Regions from separate parts of the Herbiconiux sp. J20-20 genome, predicted to be linked through region 1. Evidence: predicted binding sites of a transcription regulator. Region 1 holds the regulator's gene; the other holds the start of a gene.

What was found. The regulator HrcA, encoded in region 1, represses chaperone genes, less so after heat shock. The targets are predictions, from matches to a motif close to TTNGCACTCGNNNNNNNCGAGTGCNAA.
Region 2: the regulator HrcA is predicted to act here: its motif matches at 4,594-4,620, upstream of groES (co-chaperone GroES).

The regions. Positions count from the first base shown of each region.
Region 1 is NZ_CP195122.1:535,790-544,388, reverse strand. It holds gene ACR3ZA_RS02575 (NAD-dependent epimerase/dehydratase family protein) at 1-375, opposite strand, end outside; gene ACR3ZA_RS02570 (DUF1990 family protein) at 440-1,123, shown strand; gene hemW (radical SAM family heme chaperone HemW) at 1,120-2,349, shown strand; gene ACR3ZA_RS02560 (aldehyde dehydrogenase family protein) at 2,360-3,787, shown strand; gene ACR3ZA_RS02555 (magnetosome magnetite crystal formation protein family) at 3,789-4,166, opposite strand; gene ACR3ZA_RS02550 (magnetosome magnetite crystal formation protein family) at 4,229-4,603, opposite strand; gene hrcA (heat-inducible transcriptional repressor HrcA) at 4,831-5,853, shown strand; gene dnaJ (molecular chaperone DnaJ) at 5,882-6,982, shown strand; gene ACR3ZA_RS02535 (16S rRNA (uracil(1498)-N(3))-methyltransferase) at 6,988-7,728, shown strand; gene ACR3ZA_RS02530 (HIT domain-containing protein) at 7,752-8,108, shown strand; gene ACR3ZA_RS02525 (PhoH family protein) at 8,179-8,599, shown strand, end outside.
Region 2 is NZ_CP195122.1:1,354,220-1,362,818, forward strand. It holds gene ACR3ZA_RS06475 (GIY-YIG nuclease family protein) at 11-298, opposite strand; gene ACR3ZA_RS06480 (ABC transporter substrate-binding protein) at 497-1,762, opposite strand; gene ACR3ZA_RS06485 (ABC transporter substrate-binding protein) at 1,914-3,170, opposite strand; gene rarD (EamA family transporter RarD) at 3,211-4,146, opposite strand; gene groES (co-chaperone GroES) at 4,226-4,522, opposite strand; gene ACR3ZA_RS06500 (THUMP-like domain-containing protein) at 4,652-5,827, shown strand; gene ACR3ZA_RS06505 (hypothetical protein) at 5,905-6,225, opposite strand; gene tsaD (tRNA (adenosine(37)-N6)-threonylcarbamoyltransferase complex transferase subunit TsaD) at 6,333-7,385, opposite strand; gene rimI (ribosomal protein S18-alanine N-acetyltransferase) at 7,382-7,855, opposite strand; gene tsaB (tRNA (adenosine(37)-N6)-threonylcarbamoyltransferase complex dimerization subunit type 1 TsaB) at 7,852-8,496, opposite strand; gene tsaE (tRNA (adenosine(37)-N6)-threonylcarbamoyltransferase complex ATPase subunit type 1 TsaE) at 8,506-8,599, opposite strand, start outside.

The DNA.
Region 1 (8,599 bases):
CGGCGGATCGATGTCGAAGGGGATGCCGAGCAGCGTCTCGCTGGAGGCCATCACGATGCGGCGGATCCCGGCGCGGATCGCGCCCTGCAGCACGTTGTAGGTCGCGGCCATGTTGTTGTGGAAGGTCGCCGAGTCGGGGGCGAGCCCGCTCGCGGGAATCGCGCCGAGGTGAACGACGGCGTCGAAGCCGGCCGCCCGGTCGACCCCGTGCAGGGCGTCGATGACCTGCCCGTAGTCGGTCAGGTCGGTCTGCACGAACCCGGGGGAGCGCTGCCCCGTGCGATCGAAATTGGTGACGTCGTGGCCCGCCGCGCGCAACGACGAGACGACCGTCGTGCCGAGTTTTCCGCTTCCGCCGGTGACTGCGATTCTCATGCCCGCATCCTCGCAGGTGCCCGCGCGAGATGCTGGCCTGCCGGGAATCGGCGACAATGGTCGGATGCCCGCATCGCACCCCGCCCCGAACTCGGAGACGCCGCTCTGGCTCGTCCCCGTCACGTACGGTGCGGTCGGCGGCACGCAGGCGGCCGATCTGCTGCGCTACCCGCCGAAGGGCTACCGCCCGGTCGAGCGCCGCGTTCGCCTCGGCCACGGCGCGGAGCGCTTCGAACACGCCTGGATGCAGACGCTGACCTGGGGCATCCAACGGCGGTCGGGCTTCCGCGTCCGCGTGATCGACGCCCCGCCCGAGGTGACGGACGCGACGTACACGCCGGTGAGCTTCGAGCCCGATGGCACGCCGATCGAGCCGGCGAGTCTCGCCGCCGACGGCGAGCAGGTGTTCTCGCCGGAGGGCGAGCCGCTGCTGCGCTCGGGCGACACGGCGCTGCTGCGGCTGCTGCTCTGGCCCGTCGACGTGCCCTGTCGTGTGGTCTACGTCGTCGACGAGCCGACGCGCAAGGGCTTCGCCTACGGCACCCTGCCCGGGCACCCGGCTCGCGGTGAGGAGTCATTTGTCGTGGAGCACCGCCCCGACGACTCGGTGTGGCTTACGATTCGGGCGTTCTCGCGTCCGTCGGGCTGGCTGTACTGGGTCGGGTATCCGATCTCGCGGCTCATGCAGGCGGTCATCACACGTCGCTACGAGCGCGCCCTCACCGGTCCGATCGCGGACGCGCGGTGAGCCCGTCCGCGCTTCCGCTCGGCGACCCTGCCCCGGCGGATGGGGCGCTCCCGGCGTCCGTCGCCGAGGGCGCCGCCGGGCGGGACTTCGGGGTGTATCTGCATGTGCCGTTCTGCCGCGTGCGCTGCGGCTACTGCGACTTCAACACCTATACGGCCGACGAGGTCCGCGGCGTCAAGCAGAGCGACTACGCGGGCCAGGCCCTCGACGAGCTCTCGCTGGCGCGGCGGGTGCTCGAAGAGGCGGCGGTCGGTGCTCGCCCGGCCTCGACCGTGTTCTTCGGCGGCGGCACGCCCACCCTGCTGCCCATCTCCGACCTGGCGCGCATGCTCGACGGCGTGCGGCAGGCGTGGGGCCTGACCGCCGACGCCGAGGTCACGACCGAGGCGAACCCCGACTCGGTCGACCGCGACGCGCTGTTCGAACTCGCGGACGCCGGGTTCACCCGGGTGTCCTTCGGCATGCAGTCCGCCGTGCCGCACGTGCTGGCCACGCTCGAGCGCACCCACGATCCCGCGCGCGTGCCGCTGGTCGTGCAGTGGGCGAAGGAGGCCGGGCTCGCCACCAGCCTTGACCTGATCTACGGCACGCCGGGGGAGTCGCTCGACGACTGGAGCGCGTCGCTCGACCTGGCGCTCGCCCAGGAGCCCGATCACCTCTCGGCCTACGCCCTCATCGTGGAGACGGGCACCAAGCTCGCACGTCAGATCGCGCGCGGCGAGGTGGCGCAGCCCGACGACGAGCTGCACGCCGACATGTACGAGCTCGCCGAGGCGCGACTGGCGGCCGCGGGCTACGACTGGTACGAGCTCAGCAACTGGGCCCGTGTGCCGACCGAGCACTCGCGGCACAACCTCGCCTACTGGACGGGTCAGGACTGGTGGGGGATCGGTCCCGGCGCGCACAGCCACGTCGGCGGTGTGCGCTGGTGGAACGTCAAGCATCCCGCGGCCTACGCACAGCGGCTGGCCGCGGGGGAGTCGCCGGCGGCCGGCCGCGAGACCCTCGACGACGACACTCGGCGGGTGGAGAGCGTGCTGCTGCAGAGCCGACTTCGGAGCGGTCTCGCCACGGAGCTTCTCGACCCCAAAGGGCGCACGGCGGTCGCCGGACTGATCGCGGATGGGCTGATCGACGGCCGTGCGGCCCTGGCCGGACGGGTGGTGCTGACCGTGCGCGGACGGCTTCTTGCAGATGCGGTCGTTCGACGCCTTCTGCCGGACTAGATTTCATCTCATGGAGTTCTTCGCGGATCTGTTCATCGACGGCGAGTGGCGTGCGGGCGCCGGGGGAGAGCGGTTCGGGGTCACCGATCCGGCTACCGGAGATACCCTCGCCGAGTTCGCGGTGGCGACGATCGATGACTGCCTTGCCGCCGTCGACGCCGCCGAGCGGGCCTTCTCGGAGTGGGCCGCCACCGCCCCGCGCGTGCGCGCCGAGATCCTGCGCCGCGCCTTCGAGATCCTCACGGCCGAGAAGGAGACGCTCGCCGAGCTGATGGTGCTCGAGAACGGCAAGGCGTGGCCCGACGCGATGGCCGAGGCGGGCTACGCGACCGAGTTCTTCCGCTGGTTCAGCGAAGAGGCTGTGCGGGTGCGCGGCGACTTCCGGCTCGCGCCCGCCGGCGACAAGCACATCATCGTCGATCACCAGCCGATCGGCGTCTCGGTGCTCGTGACGCCGTGGAACTTCCCCGCCGCGATGGCGACCCGCAAGCTCGCCCCGGCGCTGGCGGCAGGCTGTACCGTCGTGCTGAAGCCCGCGAGCGAGACGCCGCTCACCTCCGCCTACGTCGTCGAGGTGCTGCGTCGCGCCGGGGTTCCGGCGGGAGTGGTCAACCTGGTCACGCCGCGCCCGACCGGTCCCGCGGTCAGCGCGATGCTGCACCATCCGGCCGTGCGCAAGCTCTCGTTCACCGGCTCGACCGAGGTTGGGCGCCAGCTGCTGCACGAGTCCGCGGACACCGTGCTCAGCACCAGCATGGAGCTCGGCGGCAACGCCCCGTTCCTCGTGCTCCCCGGAGCCGATCTCGATGCCGCGGTCGAGGGCGCCCTCATCGCCAAGATGCGCAACGGCGGATCGGCGTGCACGAGCGCGAACCGCTTCTACGTGCACCGCTCGCTGCACGACGACTTCGCCCGCGCGATGAGCGAGAAGCTCGGCGCTTTCAAGGTGGGCTCCGGCCTCGATCGTGAGAACCAGCTGGGCGCGCTTGTGTCGGTGGGCGAGCGCGACAAGGTCGCCGACCTCGTCGACACCGCGGTGGCCGAAGGTGCGCACCTGGAGCTCGGCGGCCAGAAGAGCGCGCAGGGCGCCTTCTACCCGCCCACCGTCCTCACCGGCGTCGAGCACGGTGCCACGATCAATGCCACCGAGATCTTCGGGCCGGTGACCGCGATCGTCGCCGTCGACGACGTCGAGGACGCGATCCGCATGGCCAACGACACGATTTTCGGCCTCATCGCGTACGTCTACGGCGAGAAGGGCGAGGCGCTGCGCGTGGCGCGCCGGATCGACGCGGGCATGGTCGCGGTGAACCGTCCCGTGATCAGCGACCCGGCGGCGCCGTTCGGCGGCATGAAGCAGTCCGGTCTCGGCCGCGAGGGCGCGAGCGAGGGCATCCTCGAGTTCCTCGAGGAGAAGTACCTCGGCGTCGAGCTCTGACTCAGTTGATGAACGGGATCGCGAGCGGGTACTTGTAGCCCTGGCCCTTGTTGGCCGCGACCGCAGCGATGATCGCGAACACGATCGAGTACACCCAGACCGCGAAGTAGGTCAGGAAGCCGATCAGCACGAACATCAGCACCCAGGACACGACGTAGCCGATCAGCACCGTGAGCTGGAAATTGAGGGCCGTGGCGGAGTGCTGACGCACCAGCGGGCCGCGGTCCTTGAGGACCAGGTAGCCGATGAGCGGCACGAGGAAGCCGAAGAAGATGCCGCCCACGTGGATGAGCGTCGCCCAGAGCCGTTCGTCGGACGGGCTCAGCGGGGAGGGTGCCGCGGCGTACGGGTTGACGGGGGGCGGGGTCTGCTCGGTCATGGCGCCATTAAACCAGCAAGCCGGGCCCCGAAGGGCCCGGCTTGCGGTGGTGCGTCGCGCGCTTACTTGATGAAGCGGAACGTGGCCGGGTAGCGGTACGAGCCGCCGCCGTTGACCTTGACGCCACCGAGGATCGAGAAGATCACGGCGAGGACCCACAGCACGAACACGAGGAACGAGAACAGGAATCCGATGAGGATCACCGACAGGACGATCGCGAGGATGTTGAGGACGACGTAGCCGATCGTGACGGTGATCTGGAAGTTCAGCGCCTCCTTGGCCTCGACGTTCACCTTCGCTCCGCGGTCCTTGAGGATCAGCCAGATGAGCAGGGCGGGGAGGAAGCCCAGAACGCCGCCGAAGTGCGCCAGCGACGCCCAGAGCTTGTCGTCGGACTCCGAGAGAGGTGCGGCCGCTGCGGGTGCGGATTCAGTCATGGTCTTTGCATACCTTTCGAAGGTGTCTGGTCTCGATCCGCAGCCTCGCGGCGACGGATCCATCAACTCACCATGGCAAACGGCCATCGTGAGCACACGGCCACGGTATCGGTCGTCACGGGCGCGTGCAACGGTTTCGGCACACCCGCTCGCGCTACAATTGGCAGTCAAGTTGCCGGAGTGCTAAATGCGGGCGGTCGGGTCCGCGGTCGAGAGGCGGTGTCGTCATGGTTTCCGAGCGCGGTCTTGAGGTGCTTCGGGTCATCGTGCAGGACTACGTCGCCTCCCGTGAACCGGTGGGCTCGAAGTCGATCGTCGACCGGCACTCCTTCGGGGTCTCGGCCGCGACGATCCGCAACGACATGGCGCTGCTGGAAGAGGAAGAGCTCATCACGGCGCCTCACACCTCCTCCGGTCGGGTGCCGACCGACAAGGGCTACCGCGTCTTCGTCGATCAGCTGAGCGACCTGCGCCCGTTGAGCGCGGCGCAGCGCACCGCGATCGAGACCTTCCTCGGCGAGGCGGTCGATTTCGATGACGTGCTGGCGCGCACCGTGCGGATGCTCTCCCAGCTCACCAACCAGGTGGCGCTGGCCCAGTATCCGAGCTTCGGCACGGCGCGGGTGCGCCACATCGAATTCGTGGTGCTGGCGCCGTCGCGCCTGATGACGGTGCTGATCACCGACACCGGGCGCGTCGACCAGCGGCTCGTCGAGACGGGCACGACGCTGACCGACGACGCCGTGGCCGACCTGCGCGCGCGCTTCAACGGCGAGCTCGGCGGGCTGGCGCTCGCGGAGGCGGCGACCCGGCTCGCCGACATCGCGGGGGGCGTCGCGCCGGAGCATCGCGCGCTGGCCGAGAAGCTCGCCGAGAGCCTCGGCGAACAGGTGGCGGCGAACCGTCAGGACCGCCTGGTGATGGCCGGGGCGGCGAACCTGGCCCGCACCGAGCGGGACTTCACCGGCAGCATCTCCTCGGTGTTCGACGCGATCGAGGAGCAGGTGACGCTGCTTCGGCTCTTCGGCGAGATGCAACTGGAGCACGACGGCGTCCGTGTCAGCATCGGGCGCGAGAACGACACCTTCGGCCTCGGCGAGACGAGCGTGCTCGCCACCGGCTACACGGCCACGGGCGGCAGCACCGCCCACGTGGGGCTTCTCGGCCCCACCCGCATGGACTACTCGAGCAATATCGCGGCGGTGCGGGCGGTTGCCCGCTACCTGACGCGGCTGCTCGGTGACGACTGATCATTCGACAACCTAAGGATTACCTGGTTTGACTGACCACTATGAGGTCTTGGGCCTCGAGCGCACGGCGACGCCCGAGGAGATCAAGAAGGCGTACCGTCGGCTGGCTCGAGAGCTGCACCCCGATGTGAACCCGAGCGAGGATGCGGCCGAGCGATTCAAGCTCGTGACGCACGCCTACGACGTGCTGAGCGATCCAGACCAGCGCGAGCGCTACGACCTGGGCCCGCAGGCCGGGTTCGGCGGCGGCGCGGGCAACTTCGGCTTCGGCGACATCTTCGACTCGTTCTTCGGCGCATCGCAGGCCCGCTCTGGCCCGCGCTCGCGCCGGGAGCGCGGCCAGGATGCGCTTCTGCGCATCGACGTCTCGCTCGACGAGGTGATCTTCGGCACCGCCCGCGAGCTCGACGTCGACACCGCCATTCTGTGTGCCACCTGCGAGGGCTCGTGCTGCGCACCGGGCACCTCGCCGATCACCTGCGACATCTGCCGCGGCACCGGTCAGATCCAGCGGACGATGCGCTCGCTGCTCGGCAACGTGATGACCTCGAGCCCGTGCGGGACGTGCCGCGGTTACGGCACGATCATCCCGAACCCGTGCCCGACCTGCGCCGGCCAGGGGCGCGTGCGCGCCAAGCGCACGGTCACGATCGATGTGCCGGCCGGCGTCGACACCGGCATGCGTCTGCACCTCGCGGGGGAGGGCGAAGCCGGCCCCGCGGGCGGCCCGAACGGTGACCTCTACCTCGAGGTCAAGGTCAAGCACCACGACACGTTCAGCCGCAACGGCGACGACCTGCTCGCCACGCTCGAGGTGCAGATGACGGATGCGGTGCTCGGCACCACCGTGACGCTCGAGGCCCTCGACGGCGATGTCGAGATCGAGGTGAAGCCGGGCACGCAGAGCGCCGATGTGATCACGGTGAAGGAGCGCGGCGTGACGCGGCTGCGCGGCGGAGGTCGCGGCGACCTGAAGGTCGGCATCCAGGTGGTGACGCCGGTGCGTCTGAACAGCAAGGAGCAGCAGCTCATGAAGCAGTTCGCGCAGAGCCGTCGCCCCGTGCCGCCCGAGTTCTCGACCTTCCAGCAGGGCATCTTCGCCAAGCTGCGCGACCGTTTCCTCGGCTGACGGTCATGGCGTCGCTGTACCTCACGACCGCGGCGGACCTCGCCGAGGGTGTCGCCGCGGGGCGCGTCCGTCTGACCGGCGACGAGGCCCGGCACGCGGCCCAGGTCGCGCGGGTGCGCGTCGGCGAGCACATCTCGGTCGGTGACGGCGAGGGAACCATCGCCAGCGGCGAGGTCGAGCAGGTGGCGCCCGGCGAGGTGCTGGTCCGCGTCGAGGTGGTGCGCACCGATGACGCCCCCCGTCCGGCTCTCTGGCTCGCGCAGGCGCTGGCGAAGGGCGATCGTGACGAGCTCGCGATTCAGGCCGCGACCGAGCTCGGGGTCTCCGGCGTGATCCCGTGGGCGGCCGAGCGCTCGGTCTCGCGCTGGTCGGGCCCGAAGGTCGAGAAGGGGCGCGCGCGCTGGGAGACGATCGTGCGCGAGGCGAGCAAGCAGGCGATCCGGGCGCGGGTGCCCGAGGTCGCCCCGCTTGCAGCGACGCGCGACCTGACAGCCGGCACCTCGGAGCACGAGCTCGCTCTGGTGCTGGATCCGACCGCCGAGATCGGCATCGGCGAGGTGGAGGTGGCGCACCTCGATCGCATCACGCTCGTGGTCGGCCCCGAGGGCGGCATCTCGCCGACGGAGCTGTCCAGCCTGGAGGCGGCCGGCGCACGGCGCGTGCGGCTCGGCGCCGAGATCCTGCGCACCTCGACGGCCGGTCCGGCCGCGCTGGCGGTGCTGAATGCGCGCCTCGGGCGCTGGTAGCCCGGGCCGCTTAAGATGGGAACATGAGCACCGCCGAGCCGACGATCTTCGAGCGCATCGTCGCGCGCGAGATCCCCGCTGACATCGTCTTCGAGAACGAGCGGATCATCGCCTTCCGCGACATCGCGCCGAAGGCCCCCGTGCACCTGCTGGTGGTGCCGAAGACCGCCGCATTCGCGAACGTCGTCGAGCTCGCGGCCGGCGACCCCGAGATGCTCGCCGAGATCGTCGCGGCAGCGGGGCAGCTCGCGGCCGAGCACTGCGGCGGCGAGTTCCGCTTGATCTTCAACACCGGCGCCGCGGCCGGTCAGACCGTGTTCCACGTGCACGCCCACGTCCTGGGCGGCACCCTCCCGGAAGGCAGCCTTGGCGCCGAATGACCCGACCCCGCCCGACGCGCCCGTCGAGAGCGCCCTCGGGCATGCCGAGCTCGAGGTCGACGGTCTCGCGATGGTGCGGCTGCTCGGCCCGCAGGACCGGCTGCTGACGCGTCTCGAGCACGAGTTCCCCGGTGTCGAGGTTCATGTGCGCGGCAATCGGGTCGCCCTTGATGGGGAGCCGAGCCAGGTCTCGGCAGCCGAGCGCCTCGTGCGCGAGCTCGTCACGATGGTGCGCGACGGCGTGGATCTCGGCCCGAGCGATGTCTCGACCTCGGCCCGCATCCTGGAGCGCGGTGAGACGACGCCCGCGGAGGTGCTGAGCCAGGCGATCATCTCGGCGCGGGGCAAGAGCATCCGCCCGAAGACGCTGGGCCAGAAGGCGTACGTCGACGCGATGGACCACCACACCGTGACCTTCGGCATCGGTCCCGCCGGAACCGGCAAGACTTACCTCGCGATGGCGAAGGCCGTTCAGGCTCTGCAGCGCAAAG
Region 2 (8,599 bases), 820 kb from region 1:
CCCGCCCCCCCTACCCCCGCCCGAGCACCTTCCGACTCAACTCCGGAAGTTCGTCCCAGCGCGACTCGATCAGCGCCTCTCGCTTGCGACGAGACCAGCCCTGGAGCTGCTTCTCCCGCGCGTACGCCTCGTCGATGCGGTCGAACTCCTGGACGAACACCAGCTCGACCGGCTGGCGTTTGGCGGTGTAGACGCCCCCAGCGCCCGTCGAGTGCTGCCAGAGCCGGTGCTCGATGTTGCGCGAGCTGCCGACGTAGTAGCTGCCGTCACCGCACTGGAGGATGTAGACGCCCATCATGCGTCGATGGTGCGGTGGGCTGGCCGTCGGAGGCGCGGGATGTCGCGGGGTGTGGGGAAGTCGGGTTTCGATACGTCGCTGAGCGACTACTCAACCCGCAGAACCTTGCGGTTTCGATACGCCGCCGGAGGCGGCTACTCAACCCGCGGGGGACGCGAAAGGGCCCCGGTCCGAAGACCGGGGCCCCTCGCTTACCGCTTAGTACGCGGTGTAGGTGTTGTCGTCACCGTAGATGTAGATGCCGATCGACGCCTCGGTCGGGTCGCCGACCTCGTCGAACGTGATCGCACCGGAGATGCCGTCGTAGTCGGCAACTCCGCCACCGAGAATGATGTCGGCGCACGCCGCGAAGGTCGTGCACTTCTCACCATCACCGGAACCACCGGAGACTTCCTGCAGCTTTGCCGCGATGTCGGCACCCTCGGTCGAGCCGGCCGCGAGAGCGGCGAGCGAGAGGAGGATGACGGCGTCGTACGACTCCGCCGCGTAGCTGTACTCGTCGAGCGCAGCCGAGCCCTCGGCCTCAAGGAAGGCGTCGAGTGCCGAGGTGAAGTCACCCAGGGTGTCGACGCTGAGGCCGGGCAGGGTGCCCTTGGCGCCCGTGAGGGTGCCCTCGGCGAACTCGTCGCCGAAGTTGGCGAGGTTGCCGTCAACGAAGTAGAGCTTCTCCGCGGGGAATTCGCTCACGATGTTCGGGATGATCGTCGAAACCTCGGCGAACGTGATCAGGGCGATCGCGTCGGGGTCCGCCGCGAGCACCTCCGAGATCTGCGCGTCGAAGGTGGTGTCACCCGTGTTGTAGGTCGGAGCCGCGACGACGGTGCCACCGGCGGCCTCGAAGGCCTCCGTGACGTACTTCGCGAGTCCGGTGCCGTACGAGTCGTTCAGCACGATCATGCCGAGCGTCTGGTTGCCGTCTTCAGCGATGAGGTTTCCGAGAACCTCGCCCTGCAGGACGTCCGACGGAGCGGTACGGAAGTACAGCCCGTTGTCGTCGTAGGTCGAGAAGGCGTCCGACGTGTTGGCCGGCGAGAACTGGATGACTCCGGCGCCCGTGACCTGGTCGATGAACTGGAGCGAGACGCCGGAGGACGCCGCGCCGAGGATCGCCGAGACGTCCTCGCCGAGGAGACGCGGGATCTCGGTCTCGTAGGCCTTGTTGTCGGTGTCACCCGAGTCGCCGTAGACGACCTCGAGGCTGAGTCCGGTGGTCTCGGCGTAGGCCTCGACCTCGGAAGCCGCGTAGGCAACGCCGGCCTCTTCGGGCGGGCCGAGGAACGCGAGGTTACCGGTCTGCGGAAGCGCGGTGCCGATCTTGAGCGTCAGGTCGCCTGCGGGGGTCGTTCCCTCGTCGGTCGTGGCGCAGCCGCTGAGCACGAGGGCGGTCGTCGCCAGAATCGCGACACCACCGATCGACGTCTTCAGCGACCGGGAACGAATGGCGTGAGCCTTCGTGCTGGTCATGTTGCTCCTCATCGTGTTCAGGACAGGGCGGTGCCGCGAGAGCAGCACTGCTGGGTTTCACGCTACGGCGCGAAGCAACAACGAACAATTCATCACTGTTACAAGCGTGTAACGCGGTCCGAATCGTTATATTCGACGACTTCCGTCGCGATCAGCCGATTTCGGTGCTCTTTCGCGTGACCGTGTTCTTGGAGCCGTACTCGTAGATGCCGTACGAGCCGCGCGTCGGGTCGCCGTTCTCGTCCAGGTTGAGCACGCCGCTCAGTCCGTCGTAGTCGGCATCCGGCTCGGTCCGGAGCACGGATGCGCATTCCCCGAAGCTGGTGCACTTGATTCCGCCGACGCTCGCGTCGATGAGGGCCCCGCGCACCGCCAGCGAGTCGTCACTGCCCGCGGTGAGGGCGGCGAGCGCCGCGAGCACCGTGGCATCGAACGCCTCCACGGAGTAGCGGTACTCGGTCACCTTGGGGTCTTCGCGCTTGATGAGAGCGCTGAACGCCTTGTCACCGGGCGCCCCCTCGAGAATCGCGTTGGCGCCCTTCAGCACGCCGGAGTCGAGCGACTGCGAGTAGTCAGCCATGTTGAGGCTGGTCAGCCACAGCTTCGAACCGCCGAGCTTCGCCTTGGTGAGCGCGGTGATGTAGCTGCGGGTCACCTTCCCGTTGTCGGTGGTCGCCAGCACGACAGCATCCGGCTCGGCCTCCGCAATCGCCTCGACGACGTCGGCGACCTTCGAGTCGCTCGTGATTCGGATGCTGGCGACCAGCTCGCCCCCGGATTCCTCGAGAGAGGTGGCCAGCGGCGACACCAGCGACTGCCCGTACGGCCCGTCGACGTAGATGAGGGCGACGCGCTCCTGCTCGCGCTCCGGGAGCACGCGGCCGAGCACGACGCCCTGGTGGTCGTAGCTCGCGATGGTGCGGAACACCCAGTTGGCCGTGTCGTACGTCGTCAGCTGGGGCGACGTCGCGGCGGGGGTGATGATCGGGATCCCCGCCTCTTCGGCCAGTTCGAGGATGCGGAGCGTCAGCACGGAGGTCGACGGGCCGATGATGACGTCAACGCCCTTGTCGACAAGTTCGGCGAAGCTCTTCTCGAGTTTCTTCTCGCCGGCGTCGGAGGAGTCGCGGTGGATGACCTCCACCTTGGCGCCGAGCACCCCGCCCTCGTCGTTGATCTGGCGCACGGCGGCGTTGACGCCGGCGACCTGACCGTCGCCGAGGTATTCCAGGTCACCGGAGGTCGGGAAGAGCGTGCCGATCCGCAGGACTCCGTCGCCCGTGGCCGTGGCGCTCGGGCTGGGGGTCGGCGTCGGCATCGCAACGGGCTCCTCGGCGCACGCCGAGAGCAGCGTGCCGGCAAGGACGAGCGCCGTCATGGCACCGAGTCGGGCGAGACCGCGCGGCATCGAGGCTCCTTTCGGCGATTGAAGCGACTGTACCGCGGGCTCAGAGCGGCGGCGCGGAGGCGCGACGGCTCGCGCGCCCTGCGCGCACCATGTCGACCGACAGGATCAGCAGCGCCACCCAGACGAGCGCGAACCCGATCCAGCGCTCCAGCGGCATCGGCTCACCGAGGATCGCCACCCCGATGACGAACTGCAGGACGGGCGTCAGATACTGCGCCAGCCCGACGGCGACGAGCGGGAGCCGCCGGGTTCCGGCGGCGAACATGAGCAGCGGCACCGCGGTCACGATGCCCGCCGACAGCATGGCGACCGCCTGACCGACGCCGTGCTGCCCGAAGGCGAGCCCGGTGGTCGAGCCGAGCACCAGCAGCTGCGCCACCGCGAACGGGGCGAGCGCGGTCGTCTCGATGGTCAGTCCGCTGAGCGCATCCACCTGCGCGCCGACACGGCTCTTGACGTAGCCGTACAGGCCGAAGGAGGCGGCGAGCACGAGAGAGATCACCGGGAAGGTGCCGTACCCGATGGCGATCACGAGCACGGCGACGGCCGACACCCCGACCGCGACCCACTGCGCGGGACGCATCGACTCGCGCAGCACGAACACTCCCAGCAGCACCGTGACGAGCGGGTTGATGAAGTAGCCGAGGGAGGCCTCGACCACCTGATCGTTCAGCACGGCGAACACGTAGACGAGCCAGTTGACGTAGATGAAGACCCCGGCGAGCGCCATGGCGCCGACCACGCGCGGCTGTCGGACGAGTCCGAGAATGGCGCGCCAGCGCCGGAAGACCGTGATCAGCAGCAGGCAGAAGACGAACGACAGGACGATGCGGAAGCCGACGACCTCGAGCGCGCTGGCCGGCGCGAACAGCAGGAAGTACAGCGGGAAGGTTCCCCACAGCGCGTACGCAGAGATGACGTAGGCGAGCCCTGCTCCCCGCCGCCGCGCGTTCTCGGGGGCGAGGGAGGGGGGCACGAGTACCAGCGTAGATCTCCCGGAAACGCGAAAGGCCCCGATGGCAGAGCCACGGGGCCTTTCGGCGGAAATTCGTCGCTTAGGAGACGACGACCGCGAGCACGTCGCGAGCCGACAGCACGAGGTAGTCCTCGCCGCCGTACTTCACCTCGGTGCCGCCGTACTTCGAGTAGATGACCTTGTCGCCGACGGCGACGTCGAGCGGAACGCGGTTGCCGTTGTCGTCGATGCGACCCGGTCCGACTGCCACGACCTCGCCCTCCTGGGGCTTCTCCTTCGCGGTGTCGGGGATGACGAGACCCGACGCGGTGACCTGCTCGGCTTCGACCTGCTTGATGACGATGCGATCCTCGAGCGGCTTGATGGAGACCGACACGTGTGACCTCTTTCTGAAACTCATGGTTGGCACACTCCCACTGAGAGTGCCAGACCCACTATAGGGCCTGATTAGCAGTCGATCAACGCGAGTGCCAGCGGCGGGACCGTGCCCGGTAGCGTGGGACGCATGGATGCGGCCGAACTGCGCGAGGTGCTCACCCCCGAGGGGCTGCGCCTGCTGGACGAGGTCGGCCCGATCGACTCCCGGACCGACATCGTGAGCACCGTCGCACGACTGCGCAAGGCGGGCCACCCGGCCGGCCGAGTCGCCGCTGTGCTCAGTCAGGCCCGGCTGCGCGCGAAGGCGCGCGCCAAGTTCGGCGACTTCGCGAGCCGGATGCTGTTCACCCCGGAAGGCCTGGAGCAGGCGACACGGCTGCGGGTCGCCTCGGTGCACGCGGGCCGCTTCGCGGGTGCCGGAATCGACGTGGTCGCCGACCTCGGCTGCGGCATCGGTGCCGACAGCCTCGCCCTGGCGGCTCTCGAGCTGGGCGTCGTCGCGGTCGAGCGCGACGAGGTGACCGCCGCCCTGGCCGCCTACAACCTGGCCCCGTTCGGCTCCGCGCGCGTGGAGCACGGCGACGCCACCGGGGCCGATCTCGCCGGCGTCGGGGGACTCTGGATCGACCCGGCCCGACGCTCCGGCGGCACCCGCTACAACGACCCGAACGACTGGTCGCCGACGCTGGACTGGGCGTTCGCGCGAGCCCGGGAGCTGCCGACCGGGATCAAGCTCGCCCCGGGACTGGACCGCGACCTGATTCCGGAGGACGTCGAGGCGCAGTGGATCTCGGCCGACCACGAGGTCGTCGAGCTGGTGCTGTGGTCGGGCGTGCTCGCCCGTGAGGGCGTTCGGCGCGCCGCGCTCGTGCTCGGTGCGCACGGTGCGGCCGAGCTGGTCGCGGAGGCCGACAGCGCCGACGCCGAGGTGCGCGCGCTCGGCGAATTCCTCGTCGAGCCCGACGGCGCCGTCATCCGGGCGCGGCTGATCGGCGATCTGGCGCGCTCGATCGACGGCGGCATGATCGATGAGACGATCGCCTGGATCACCACCGATACCGCTCCTGAGACGCCGTTCGGTCAGGTGTTCCGGGTGCGCGAGCGGTTCCCGCTCGACGTGAAGACGCTCAAGCGCGAGCTCGCGGCACGCGGGATCGGAACGCTTGAGATCAAGAAGCGCGGCGTCGACATCGACCCCGCCGCGTTCCGGGTGAAGCTCGCCCTCAAGGGTGCTGAGAGCGCGACGCTGATCATCACCCGCGTCGCGGGTGAGCGCGTCGCGATCCTTGCCGACCGGGTCTGAGTCGACCGGTTCTGGGTCGACGCCCGAACACGACAACGGCGGGGGCGACTCCCGCCTCCCCCGCCGTCGAGTGGTGCTTAGTAGCCGTAGGTGCCGTAGCTCGCCACGAAGATGAGCGGCAGGATGATCGACACGACCACGAAGATGATGTTGATGGCGATCGCCACGAAACCGGCGATGATGCCGACCAGCCACATCCACTTCGGAGCGGCGAGCTCCTTCTTCTTGCCCATGAATCCGAGGATCACCGCGGCGAGACCGCCGAGGAACCCGAGGACGGGAACGAGCGCGAAGATGAAGCTCGCGAGGCCGACGATGAACGAGATCAGGCTCAGAGTCTGAACCGGTCCGGGCGCCGGAGCGGGAGCGGCTGCCGGGGGCGGGGTGCTGTCAGTCATGGAGGTCTCCTTAGATAGGCACTGGTGTCCCAGCACGGCAATGCTTCCAGTGCGCCCAGAGGCTGTCAACGGATGAGGCGGCGCGCCGCTCAGCCGCTGAGCGGTCGTCAGGACTGGATCGTGGTCACCGGCAGCGTCGAATCCGCGCCGATCGCCAGGCTCGAGGGGGCATGCCCGGCGGCGATGAGCTGCGCCCCGAGCGCCGCGATCATGGCGCCGTTGTCGGTGCACAGCGCGAGCGGCGGAATGCGCAGCGCGACGCCCGCCTCGTCGCAGCGCGCGGTCGCCACCTCGCGCAGCCGGGCGTTGGCGACGACGCCGCCACCGAGCAGCAGACGCGGGATGCCGTGCGCGGCGCAGGCATCCAGCGCCTTGCTGATGAGCACGTCGACGACCGCCTCGCGGAAGCTCGCCGCGACGTCGGCGATCGCCGGATCGTCGCCGCGGTCTCGTGCCGCCTCGACGTGCCGCGCGACCGAGGTCTTGAGTCCCGAGAAGGAGAAGTCGTAGCGGTGCCGCGCCTGGTCCTTCGGCGCGGTGAGTCCGCGGGGGAAGCGGATCGCCGCCGGATCGCCGGTCGCGGCCGCGCGATCGATCTGCGGCCCGCCCGGGTAGGGCAGACCGAGCAGCCGCGCCACCTTGTCGAAGGCCTCTCCGGCGGCATCGTCGATCGTCTCACCGAGGAGCTCGACGTCGCTCACAAGGTCGCGCACGAGCAGCAGCGAGGTGTGACCGCCCGAGACGAGCAGGGCGATGGTGGGCAGCTCGAGGGGCTCGTCGCCGGTGCCGCCGAGCAGATCCGCGCCGACGTGCCCGACGAGGTGGTTGACGGCGTAGAGCGGCCGGTCGAGGGCGATCGCGAGGGCCTTCGCCGCGCCGACGCCGACCATGAGGGCGCCCGCGAGTCCCGGGCCGTTCGTGACGGCGACCGCGTCGAGGTCGGCAAGGCCGACGCCCGCCTCGGCGAGTGCGGCTCGAATGGTGGGCGCGAGCGCCTCGAGGTGGGCGCGGGCGGCGATCTCGGGAACGACCCCGCCGAAGCGCGCGTGCTCGTCCATCGACGAGGCGATCACATTGGCCAGCAGCGTCTGGCCGCGCACGATGCCGATGCCGGTCTCGTCGCAGCTGGTCTCGATTCCGAGAACGAGCGGCTCGCTCATGCGGGCACCACCTCGGGGTCGCCGAAGACGAGCCGCATCACCAGTGCGTCCACGTCGTCGGGCTGGTAGTAGCGGGGGCGCACGGCGATCTCCTCGAAGCCGTGCGCGCGGTACAGCTCCTGCGCGGCGGGATTGTCGTCGCGCACCTCGAGAAAAACCTCGCGCATCCCCCGGTCGCGGGCCTCGGCGAGAAGCACCCCGAGCAGCGTGCGACCCAGTCCTTGACGCCGCGCCAACGGAGCGACGCCGATCGTCTGGATGTCGCCCTGCTCGGTGCCGCGCGGGGCGCGGAGACCGGCGTAACCATCCAGGCCAGTGTCGGTCTCGGCGACCACGTAGTAGCCGTGCGGGGAGGAGAGTTCGTCGGCCATCTGCCCTCGCGACCAGGCGTCGCCCGGGAACAGCACCGTCTCGAGCGCCATGATCGCGTCGAGGTCGTCCGGCCGCGCGCGCCTCACCTGCCGCGTCATCCGGTCACCCTCTTCGGCGACGAGAGCGTCACGTCGGGCGCCCGCAGGTACAGCGGCTCGACCGCGTCGCCGATCTCGCCACGCGCGCGCCGTGCGGCAGCGAGCAGCCCGAGGGCGCCCGCGGGGATCTCGCTGGCGTCGATCCGATCGAACTCGCCCACGAGCCCGGCATCTGGGGGGCCGGACTCCCCCAGCTCGGCCGCCAGGATCAGGGCGGGCCCGGCGAGACGCACCGGCAGTCCGTCCGCATCCGGCAACCCGTAGCTCGACCACGCCAGTTCGCGTCGGCGCGCGTCGGTCACCACGAGGATCGGACGCACCTGCCCCGCCTGCGCGGCGGCGAAGGCGACAGCGTCGTGCGAGGCGAGTGGCAGCACGGGCCGATCGATTCCGAGGGCGAAGGCGCGCGCGGCGGCGATTCCGACCCGCAGGCCGGTGAAAGGCCCCGGACCCATGCCTGCCACGACACCGCTCACCTCGCGCGGACCGACGCCGGCCTCGGCGAGCACGCGCTCGATGAGAGTGCCGATCACTTCGGCGTGGCGACGTGTGTCGGCGACGGTGTGCTCGGCGAGCACGCCGCGCTCCGGGTCCACGAGCGCCACGCTCGTGCCCGTGGAGGTGTCAATCGCAAGAAGCACAGAGCGAGCCTAGTTCGACGTGTCCGCGTCGAGCGCGGCGTAGAGGGCAGACTCGAGCTCGCGCCCGCGCTCGCCCATCCCGGTGATGCGCACCGCCCGCGGC